Regions from separate parts of the Limosilactobacillus pulli genome, predicted to be linked through region 3. Evidence: predicted binding sites of a transcription regulator. Region 3 holds the regulator's gene; each other region holds the start of a gene.

Region 1 (3,282 bases), on a different contig from region 3:
TCTTGCAATTGAGCCTTACGACGGTCACCAAAACCAGGCGCCTTAACAGCGCAAACGTTGAACGTCCCACGGATCTTGTTCAAAACCAGCGTTGGCAGAGCTTCACCAGTAATGTCATCAGCAATGATCAGAAGCGAGCGGCCTTCTTGAACGACTGCTTGCAGCAATGGCAAAATATCTTGAATGTTGCTGATCTTCTTGTCAGTAATCAGAATGTATGGGTTATCCAGGTCGGATTCCATCTTGTCCGTGTCAGTTACCATGTATTGAGACATGTAGCCGCGGTCAAAGCTCATCCCTTCAACCACGTCAACCGTCGTGTCAACGCCGCGGCTGTCTTCAATCGTGATAACACCATCGTGACCAACCTTTTCCATAGCATCGGCAATCAGTTCACCGACTTCTGGGTTGGCAGCCGAGATCGAAGCGATTTGAGCAATGTCATCTTTGCTTTGAACTTCGTGGCTCATCTTGTGCAGTTCTTCAACGGCTGCCTTGGTAGCCTTGTCAATCCCGCGACGAATGCCGACCGGGTTGGCACCGGCGGCAACGTTTTTCATACCGGCGTTGACGATGGATTGCGTCAGAACCGTAGCCGTCGTCGTACCATCACCAGCGTTGTCGTTGGTCTTGGAAGCAACTTCAGAAACCAGCTTGGCACCCATGTTTTCAAAGTGGTCTTCCAGTTCAATGTTCTTGGCAATCGTAACCCCGTCGTTGGTAATCGTAGGAGCACCGTAGCTTTGTTCCAAAACGACGTTGCGGCCCTTAGGACCAATCGTCGTCTTAACGGTATTGGCCAGCTTGTCTACCCCACGCAGCATTGCCTTGCGTGCATCTTCAGAAAATTTGATTTCTTTTGCCATTTTAGATTTTCACCTCATTAATATTGATCGAATGCGAAAACAAGTCTACTTAGTCAACAATGGCAACCAGGTCTTTTTCACGAACGACCAGGTACTTTTCACCCTTGTATTCAACTTCATTGCCTGCGTACTTGTCAAACAGGACGCGGTCGCCTTCCTTAACGACTGGAGCAACTTTTTGACCATTGTCCAGGTAGCGGCCTTCGCCAACTGCGACAACCGTACCCGTCGTTGGCTTATCCTTGGCATTGTTAGCCAACACGATTCCGCCAACCGTCTTTTCTTCAGCTTGTTCCGCTTTAAGAACAACGCGATCTCCTAATGGTTTTAACACGTTAATCCCTCCATCAATCATCATTAATAATTCAGATATTTATTTAGCACTCTCATCACCTAAGTGCTAATTACATGATCTACTATATCATGATCTTGCCAAAATGCAACAATTATTTTGACCAATTTTGACTATTAGACTTTTAAAAACGCTTTAGTTACTGATATCAAGGCATTTTGACTTTTTGATCAATAATTAAAAAAACACGACGATTGCTCGCCGTGCGTTACACTATTTTTGACCATCTTTGGCATTGTTGTTTTCAATAAAGTAGATCAGTGTCTGCAGCTCATTGGTCAGGTCAATGTTTTGCACCTGAACGTCTTTTGGCACTGACAGGCGTACCGGCGTAAAGTTCAAGATACCGTGTACACCGGCCTCAACCAGCTCATCAGTAACTGCTTGTGACTTTTCACCGGGAACCGTTAAAATAACAACGTCAATCTGCTGTTCCTTCAGCTGCTTTTTCATCTCACCGACTGGGTAGACAGGAATCCCACTCTTAACGGTATTGGCCAGAGCAGGTTTAGGATCAAAGGCGGCACTGATCCGCAGATTGGTACTTTGATGAAAGTTATAGTTCATCAAGGCACTGCCCAAGCTGCCGACCCCGACCAACGCCACACTGGTCAGTTTGTCTTGATTCAGGATACCCTTGAAAAAGTTCAAAAGCTTTTCCACATCATAGCCATAGCCTCGTTTGCCCAATTCGCCAAAATAGGAAAAGTCGCGTCGAATCGTTGCTGAGTCAACCTTGACTGCTTCTGACAGTTCAGTTGATGAAACCCGCCGCTTGTTGGCATTAAGCAAAACGTTCAGATACCGATAGTAGACCGGCAACCGCTTAGCCGTGGCACGGGGAATTTTACGCGTTGCCATTAATAGATTCCTCCAATTCAGATTCTAGTTTGTGAAAATTATTCCTTTATTATTTTAGCAACTCAGCCAGACTTTGTGAACTATTTTCCAAGAAAAGAATCTTTTTTCATACTTAACATGCCTTTTATTATGCTACAGGGATCGATGCTTGTCTATGAGGAATTTGTGAAAAACCGATTGCTGTTTTGATTATGCGCATCTGATCATTTGCTCTCGAACCGATTTTTTACACACTAAATTAAATGCTTAACATTGTCGTCACTCGGTTCAATCTCGCCAGTCCACTCAATCTTGTGCTACAATCTTACTGATTATCTACAATAAAAATGAGGTTGAACTATGCTCTTATTGCAAACCAATAACGTTGAGCGTCGTTTTGGCAACGATGTCTTGTTTCACAATATGAATATGCAGATCCAAGATCACGGCCGTACTGCCCTGGTTGGCCGTAACGGTGCCGGTAAAACGACTTTCTTAAAAATCGTTGCTGGCCTGACCGAGCCCGATGAAGGCACGGTCACCCATGCTCGTGATCTCACGATTGGCTACTTAGCCCAAAATCAAGGACTCGACAGTCAAAACTCAATCTGGGCTGAATTAGACAGCGTTTTTACTCCCCTACACGATCTAGAACGTCAGCTGCATGATCTGGAAGAACGATTAGGAACGCTTGCTCCTGACGATGCTGACTATCAAGAAGTACTAGCCAGCTATGATCGACTGTCGGAACAGTTTAAAAAGCAAGGCGGCTATGAATATGCCTCCCGGATGCGGGGTGTTTTGCATGGTTTTGGCTTTGGTGAAGAAATGTATGATACCTCAGTCAATGCGCTTTCTGGCGGTCAAAAGACTAAGCTGGCCCTAGCCAAGATTTTGCTGCAGTCGCCTAATCTTTTAATCTTAGACGAACCGACCAATCACTTGGATATGGGTGTTTTAAGCTGGTTGGAAGATTATCTTAAAAGCTACCAGGGTGCGCTCTTGATCGTCTCTCACGACCGTTACTTTTTGGATCGCGTCGTTACCGATGTTTATGATCTAGACAACCGGACTCTGATTCACTATACCGGCAACTACACTCAGTTTGTTACCCATAAGCGTGAACGACTGCAAGCGGAATGGAAGCACTATGAGCAGCAGCAAAAAGAAATCGCCAAACTGGAGGATTTCGTCAATCGCAATATCGTGCGCGCATCAACAACC
Region 2 (3,282 bases), on a different contig from region 3:
TCGTCTACATGGCGTCCATTATTAACAAGAGGGGGAATCGCGCATGTCATATGCCAACGAGGTAAAAAAAGAGCTGACGGGGCTGCAGGTGCACTTGGATAATGCCAAGGCCGAACTGATGGCGCTGATTCGGATGAATGGCGCTTTAGGAATTGCCAATCGCAATCTGGTTTTAAACGTTCAAACGGAAAGCCCGGCGATTGCTCGCAGAATCTACTCGCTTTTAAAGCAGTTTTATCAAGTTGAAAGTGAGATCGTCGTCCGGCGTAAGATGAAGCTTAAAAAGAACAATCAATACGTGGTACGCCTGCGCTATCACGCCCAAGAGATTCTCAGTGATCTGGGAATTTTGGAAGGTTTTCAGATTAAAGAAAAGGTTCCAATGGCATTGCTTAAGGATGATTTGATGATTCGTTCGTATCTGCGTGGGGCGTTTTTGGCGGGCGGTTCAGTCAATAATCCTGAGACATCGCGCTATCATCTGGAAATTTATTCTTTATATGAAGAACATAATGAAATGATTGCCCAGATGATCAATCGCTATCATCTGAATGCCCGAACCACGGCTCGCCGCAGCGGCTACATCGTCTATCTGAAAGAAGCCGAAAAGATTGCCGAGTTTCTTCAGTTAATCGGTGCTACCAATGGCATGCTCAAGTTTGAAAATATTCGAATCGTACGTGACATGCGCAATTCCGTCAATCGACTGGTCAACTGCGAGAATGCCAATATGGATAAGGTTGCCAATGCATCCAATCGCCAAATCGAAAATATCCGTCTGATTGATTCAATGGTTGGTTTGGACAGTCTGCCAGAAAAGCTGCGCGCTATTGCCGAAACCCGTCTGGCTCATCAAGAAGTCAGTCTAAAAGAGCTCGGCGTTTTGGTGCCAGGTGGTCCAATCTCGAAATCAGGGGTTAACCACCGATTGCGTAAATTAAATGCCTATGCCGATGAATTACGGCACGCTAAGAGCAACTAAAAAGAAACTGAGAATAAAGTCCGAAAATAGAAAAATGGCTGAAGATTGCGTCACTCAAAACGTTGATCTTCAGCCGTTTTATTATTAAAGATTGTTTTATTTCACTATAAAAATTAATCTTTCCCAGCCTCAATAGCAAATAAAAGCCACGGCTGATAACAGTCGTGGCTTTAGTTATTTAGGTCAAACAATTACTTCAGTTTGGCACTGTTTTCCATGATGCCGTCAAGCAGACCGTAGTCAACGGCTTCCTGGGCCGTTAAGTAGTGGTCGCGTTCAGTATCACGTTCGATTTGCTCAATTGGCTGGCCGGAATTTTCTGCCAAAATGCCATTGATCATCTTACGCGTCTTCAAGATTTCTTCAGCTGCGATCTGAATCTCGGTTTGTTGACCTTGAGCACCACCAGATGGTTGGTGAATCATAACCGTTGAGTGTGGCAAACCGAAACGCTTGCCCTTGGCACCAGATGATACCAGCACGCTGGCCATTGATGCGGCCATACCGATTACGATGGTCTGAACATCGGCTTTGATGAAGTTCATCGTGTCATAGATGGCCATCCCAGAGGTTACGACACCACCGGGTGAGTTAATGTAAAGGTAAATATCTTTGGTTGAATCTTGCGCATCCAAGAATAGCAGCTGCGCAACGATTGAGTTTGCCATGTCATCTTCAATCGGACCGGACAGCATAATGATGCGGTCCTTCAACAGACGTGAATAAATGTCATAAGCGCGTTCGCCGCGTGATGACTGTTCAATGACCGTTGGAACTAAGCTCATGCTTTGGCCTCCCTCTTAATTAGCAGTAGTCAGCTTCGATTGCTAACTTATGTGAATACTATACTCGATAGGTCAGAAAAGGTCAAATGTTTTGTCACAAAAAAAGACGCTGCCAAGTACGACCTAAATGTCGTCAATGACAGCGTTTTCTAGTCTTATAATAGGTAGAATTATTTCAAGTCAGCTGAGATCATGCTCAGTTCTTGATCGGCGATTTCGGCATCCAGCATGGCCCGATCGTCATTTTCGATCAATTTCTTAAGTTCGTTCAATTCGTGCATGTTCTTTTTAAACATAGATTTCATCTCCCCGAATAATATGGATTTGTGAATGAATTAATTGTTAACCTCTGTGATGTCTAAGACTATACACCCAATTGGTATTATTGACAAGTGCCTATTTTAAGCTATTTTTGGTTTTTATGCCTAAATTGGTATAGGTCAAATTGGCGGAAAACGTTTATCAATTTTTTATTGTGAAAATAGTGCTAACGTTTCCAAAGGTCAACGCAGACTGGCTTTCCAGCTTAGAAATTAAAAAATGAGCAAGATGCCCAAAATCAGTCAGATAATCAAAAAATTTTTTTGAATTTTATTGATGACAGCTTGGTTGTAATAATAGTTGTTGATTTTTGATACCTTGACCCTTATAATTGGAATGTTGATTATTTACGTTAGATATAAAGGAGGCATATTGCTATGCGTAAAGCACATCCATACGGCGTACAAGGCCGTCGCCCAGTCGCAGACCGTTACACGCGGGCTAAGAAGGAAAAGAAAATCGAAGCTATTCGTAAGTGGGCTAAGCAAAAGCCAGCTGAAGAAAAGTAATTTGCTTTTCCATTTAAAAAAGACCTCATCCAGGCTGACTGTGATGAGGTCTTTTTTATGCTGATTTTTAATTAAGATCATTTAAGTATAATAAAAGCACTGATCAGCCTGACCAGTGCTTTGATGTACCTAAATGCGCCCCCCGGGAGTCGAACCCGGATCTCGAGAACCGGAATCTCACGTGCGATCCATTACACTAAGGGCGCATCTTGTTTAGATGAGTTCGCATAAATAACGCGAACGTTTATTATAATATCCTTTGCAGCACCAAAATGCAAGAGGAAAATGAATATTTTTACAAAAATATTGGATGGATCCAATTTGATGAAAACTAAATACATTTCCATGGACAAGTTAGTCGGTTTTGAGTATCATAAACAACGTAGGTTAGTGTGATTGTTTAGCTAGCAGACAAAATTGCCAATTTTTTCCTTAAATTTGGCAATTTTGGATGAAAAGTTGTGGTAAACTAAACAAGAACATTGAATTATTTTCCTAAAGGAGGAAATTGCAGTATGACTGTAAAAATTGGTATTAATGGCTTTGGCCGTATTGGTCGTTTGGCTTTCCGTCGGATCCACGAACTGGGCTCCAAGGACATTGAAGTTGTTGCAATCAACGATTTGACTACTCCTTCAATGCTGGCCTACCTGCTGAAGTACGACTCTACTCACGGCAAGTTCCC
Region 3 (3,282 bases):
GAAATACCGCGTTCGCTACGAGAAAAGGAACGCGGCTGATAAGTTTATTGGCTGTGCTTTGGCTTGCTAAAAAGCGTTTGCTCTGCCGTATAAATAAGGCTTATTGGCAGCTGATCTCGATTCATACTTAAAATAAAAGCAGCGGCCGATTAGGAAAGCGACCGCTGCTTTTGCGACTATTTTTAATGACGGCTGGCACGGTGCGCACTGCTACCGCCCATTTTGTGGACCTGACGCTTGAATTTTTGACCATTATTGGCAACAAAATGAAAATGCCGCATCTTGCCGGTAAATGGTCGGCCACTGAGTCGAATCGTGGTCCAGCGCCGCATCAGTTCGGTCATGTCATGCAGATCAGCCAAAAGCGCTTCGTTATGTTCTTCTTCGGCAGCCTGCTTGATATCTGTCTGCAGGCGCATGATCAGATTATTGTGATATTGAAGCAGTTCGGCGGTCAATGGTGCGTTGCGGTATTGGTTGAACAGTTTTTGAATCAGCTCCATGGCTTCTTTGGCGTTTTTAGGTTGGACGTAGCGGTTTTCTTCGTTCATAATTGGACTCCTTTAATGGATGTTTGGAAATAATTTGACCAATCTTGACATTTTTCTAGAAAAATAGTTTGACTATTATTGACTTTTAGTCGTGTGGTTGGTATATTATAAATTGTGTTTAGCACTTAGGCAGTTAGAGTGCTAAAAGGAAGTGATGCCAATGCTAACACAGCGTCAAAAGCAAATCCTGCAAGCGATTGTACGTCAATACACGGCGACTGGTCAACCGGTCGGCAGCAAGGTCTTGGCTGATAAGCTCCCGATTAAGGTCAGCTCAGCTACGATCCGCAACGAGATGGCAGTCTTGGAGCGAGAAGGGTTCGTGAAAAAAGAGCATTCCAGCTCTGGTCGCGTTCCTTCCAAGCAGGGCTATCGTTATTACGTTGACCATCTGCTTGATCCAGCAGCTGTTACCGACAGTGATCTGATGGTGATCCAAAATTCATTGGGGGCCGATTTTCACAAGATTGACGAGATTGTTTCACATTCAGCCGACATCCTTTCAGCGCTGACGTCATACACGGCGTTTACCCTGAAGCCAGAACAAAAAGACGTGCACTTAAGCGGTTTTCGTTTGGTGCCGCTGGGTAATCAAAAGGTCATTGCCATTCTGGTTACGGACAGTGGCGAGGTAGAGAGTCAATCATTTACCTTGCCTAAGAATCTGGATACGCAGGCTTTGGAAGCCGTGGTACGCTTGATTAACGATCAGCTGGTGGGGTTGCCGCTGGCGGTGGTTGTCAAGCATCTGCAGACTGACATTCCGATTAAGATCAGTCAGTATCTGCACAGTCCCGACGGCTTTCTGCAGATCTTTGACAGCGTATTGGGGCGGGCGGCTCGCGAAAAATACTTCGTCGGCGGGCGGCTCAACATTCTCGGCTACTCTGATCGGCAGAATCCTCAGGCGCTGCGGGCATTGTATGGACTGCTCGATCAAAGCGATAATCTGTCAAGCATCATTGATTCCGATTCTCCAAATGATGGAGTCAATGTCAAGATTGGCAGTGAGATTGCCAACAATCAGGTGCTCAACGACTACAGTCTGATCACCGCTACCTACGACGTCAACCAATACGGCAAGGGTATTATCGCCGTGCTGGGACCGACGCGGATGCCTTATTCGCGGACGATTGGCCTGGTTGACGCGTTCAGACGCGAGCTGGCTAAACGACTGCTCGACTACTATCACAATTATTACGATTTATAGGAGGGGTTCGATGGCTGAAAAGAAATCAGCAGCTGCCAAGGAAGAAAAGGCGGCTCAAGCAGCTGAATCGACTGCAGCTGACCAAGCGGCTAAGAATGCCGAAGAAGCCAAGGATGCCAAGTCAGCTGCCAAGGAAGATCCAACTGCCGCGCTCAAGCAACAGATTGCTGATCTGAAAAAGCAGCTCGATGAAAAAGACGACCAGTATCTGCGGGCGCAAGCGGAAATTCAAAACATGAACAACCACTTCAAAAAAGAGCGCGCGCAATTGATCAAATACGATGGTCAGGGGCTGGCTAAAGACATCCTGCCGGTTTTGGACAACTTGAAGCGGGCTTTGGCAACTCAACTGGATGACAAGCAGGCCCAAGAGTTCAAGAAAGGCATTCAAATGGTTCACGACCATTTGGAAAAGGCGCTCAAGGACCATGGGATTGTTGAGATTCCAGCTGAGCCAGGCACGCCTTTTGATCCGACCAAGCATCAAGCGGTACAAACCGCACCAGCTTCGGATGATCAAAAAGACGACACCATTGTTCAGGTGCTGCAAGCTGGCTATGAAATGAAGGATCGCGTGCTGCGTCCTTCAATGGTCGTTGTTGCACAATAACTTAGATAAACCAATATAAAAAGAGGGAAAACTTTTATGGCAAGCAATAAGATTATCGGTATCGACCTTGGTACCACTAATTCCGCCGTTGCCGTTATGGAAGGTAACGAACCTAAGATTATCACCAACCCAGAAGGTGGCCGCACGACTCCTTCTGTCGTATCATTCAAGAATGGTGAGGTTCAAGTTGGTGAAACGGCTAAGCGCCAAGCAATCACCAACCCCAACACGATTACGTCAATCAAGAGCCACATGGGTGAACCAGGCTACACGGTTGACATTGATGGTAAGAAATACACGCCACAAGAAATTTCTGCCATGATTCTGCAATACATCAAGAAGTATGCAGAAGACTACATTGGCGACACGGTAACTCAAGCCGTTATCACGGTGCCAGCCTACTTCAACGATGCTCAGCGTCAAGCTACCAAGGATGCTGGTAAGATTGCTGGTCTGGAAGTTAAGCGGATCATTAACGAACCAACTGCTTCCTCACTGGCATATGGCCTGGACAAGAAGGACAAAGACGAAAAGATCCTGGTTTATGACCTTGGTGGTGGGACGTTTGACGTTTCCATCCTGGAACTGGGCGATGGCGTCTTCCAAGTTCTTTCCACTTCTGGTGACACTCATCTGGGTGGTGACGACTTTGACCAAAAGATCATGGATTGGCTGATCGATGGCTTTAAGGCAGACCAAGGCATTGACCTGTCCCAAGACAAGATGGCTCTGCAACGGCTGAAGGATGCTGCTGAAAAGGCCAAGAAGGAACTTTCCAGCTCACAATCTGCTGAAATCAACCTGCCATTTATCGCTCAAAAAGATGGTCAACCAGTGCACCTGGACCAAACGCTGACGCGGGCTAAGTTCAACCAACTGACCAACGACCTGGTTGAAAAGACCAAGCAGCC

The links. Region 3 encodes HrcA, which represses chaperone genes, less so after heat shock. Its sites were predicted from a motif close to TTAGCACTCNNNNNNNNNGAGTGCTAA; they were not measured.
Region 1: groES (co-chaperone GroES) is a predicted target of HrcA. The motif match lies at 1,244-1,270, and genes of this name have one in related genera.
Region 2: clpP (ATP-dependent Clp endopeptidase proteolytic subunit ClpP) is a predicted target of HrcA. The motif match lies at 1,787-1,813, and genes of this name have one in related genera.

Annotation. Positions count from the first base shown of each region.
Region 1 covers NZ_CANCWQ010000011.1:1,380-4,661, reverse strand. The annotation lists gene groL (chaperonin GroEL) at 1-866, opposite strand, end outside; gene groES (co-chaperone GroES) at 916-1,200, opposite strand; gene QOS03_RS04805 (redox-sensing transcriptional repressor Rex) at 1,432-2,079, opposite strand; gene QOS03_RS04800 (ABC-F family ATP-binding cassette domain-containing protein) at 2,419-3,282, shown strand, end outside.
Region 2 covers NZ_CANCWQ010000011.1:40,635-43,916, forward strand. The annotation lists gene QOS03_RS04980 (gluconeogenesis factor YvcK family protein) at 1-25, shown strand, start outside; gene whiA (DNA-binding protein WhiA) at 44-982, shown strand; gene clpP (ATP-dependent Clp endopeptidase proteolytic subunit ClpP) at 1,174-1,767, opposite strand; gene QOS03_RS04995 (hypothetical protein) at 1,938-2,063, opposite strand; gene QOS03_RS05000 (hypothetical protein) at 2,466-2,597, shown strand; tRNA gene QOS03_RS05005 (tRNA-Arg) at 2,732-2,803, opposite strand; gene gap (type I glyceraldehyde-3-phosphate dehydrogenase) at 3,113-3,282, shown strand, end outside.
Region 3 covers NZ_CANCWQ010000027.1:8,441-11,722, forward strand. The annotation lists gene QOS03_RS07470 (sugar O-acetyltransferase) at 1-39, shown strand, start outside; gene QOS03_RS07475 (hypothetical protein) at 183-551, opposite strand; gene hrcA (heat-inducible transcriptional repressor HrcA) at 712-1,761, shown strand; gene grpE (nucleotide exchange factor GrpE) at 1,772-2,371, shown strand; gene dnaK (molecular chaperone DnaK) at 2,408-3,282, shown strand, end outside.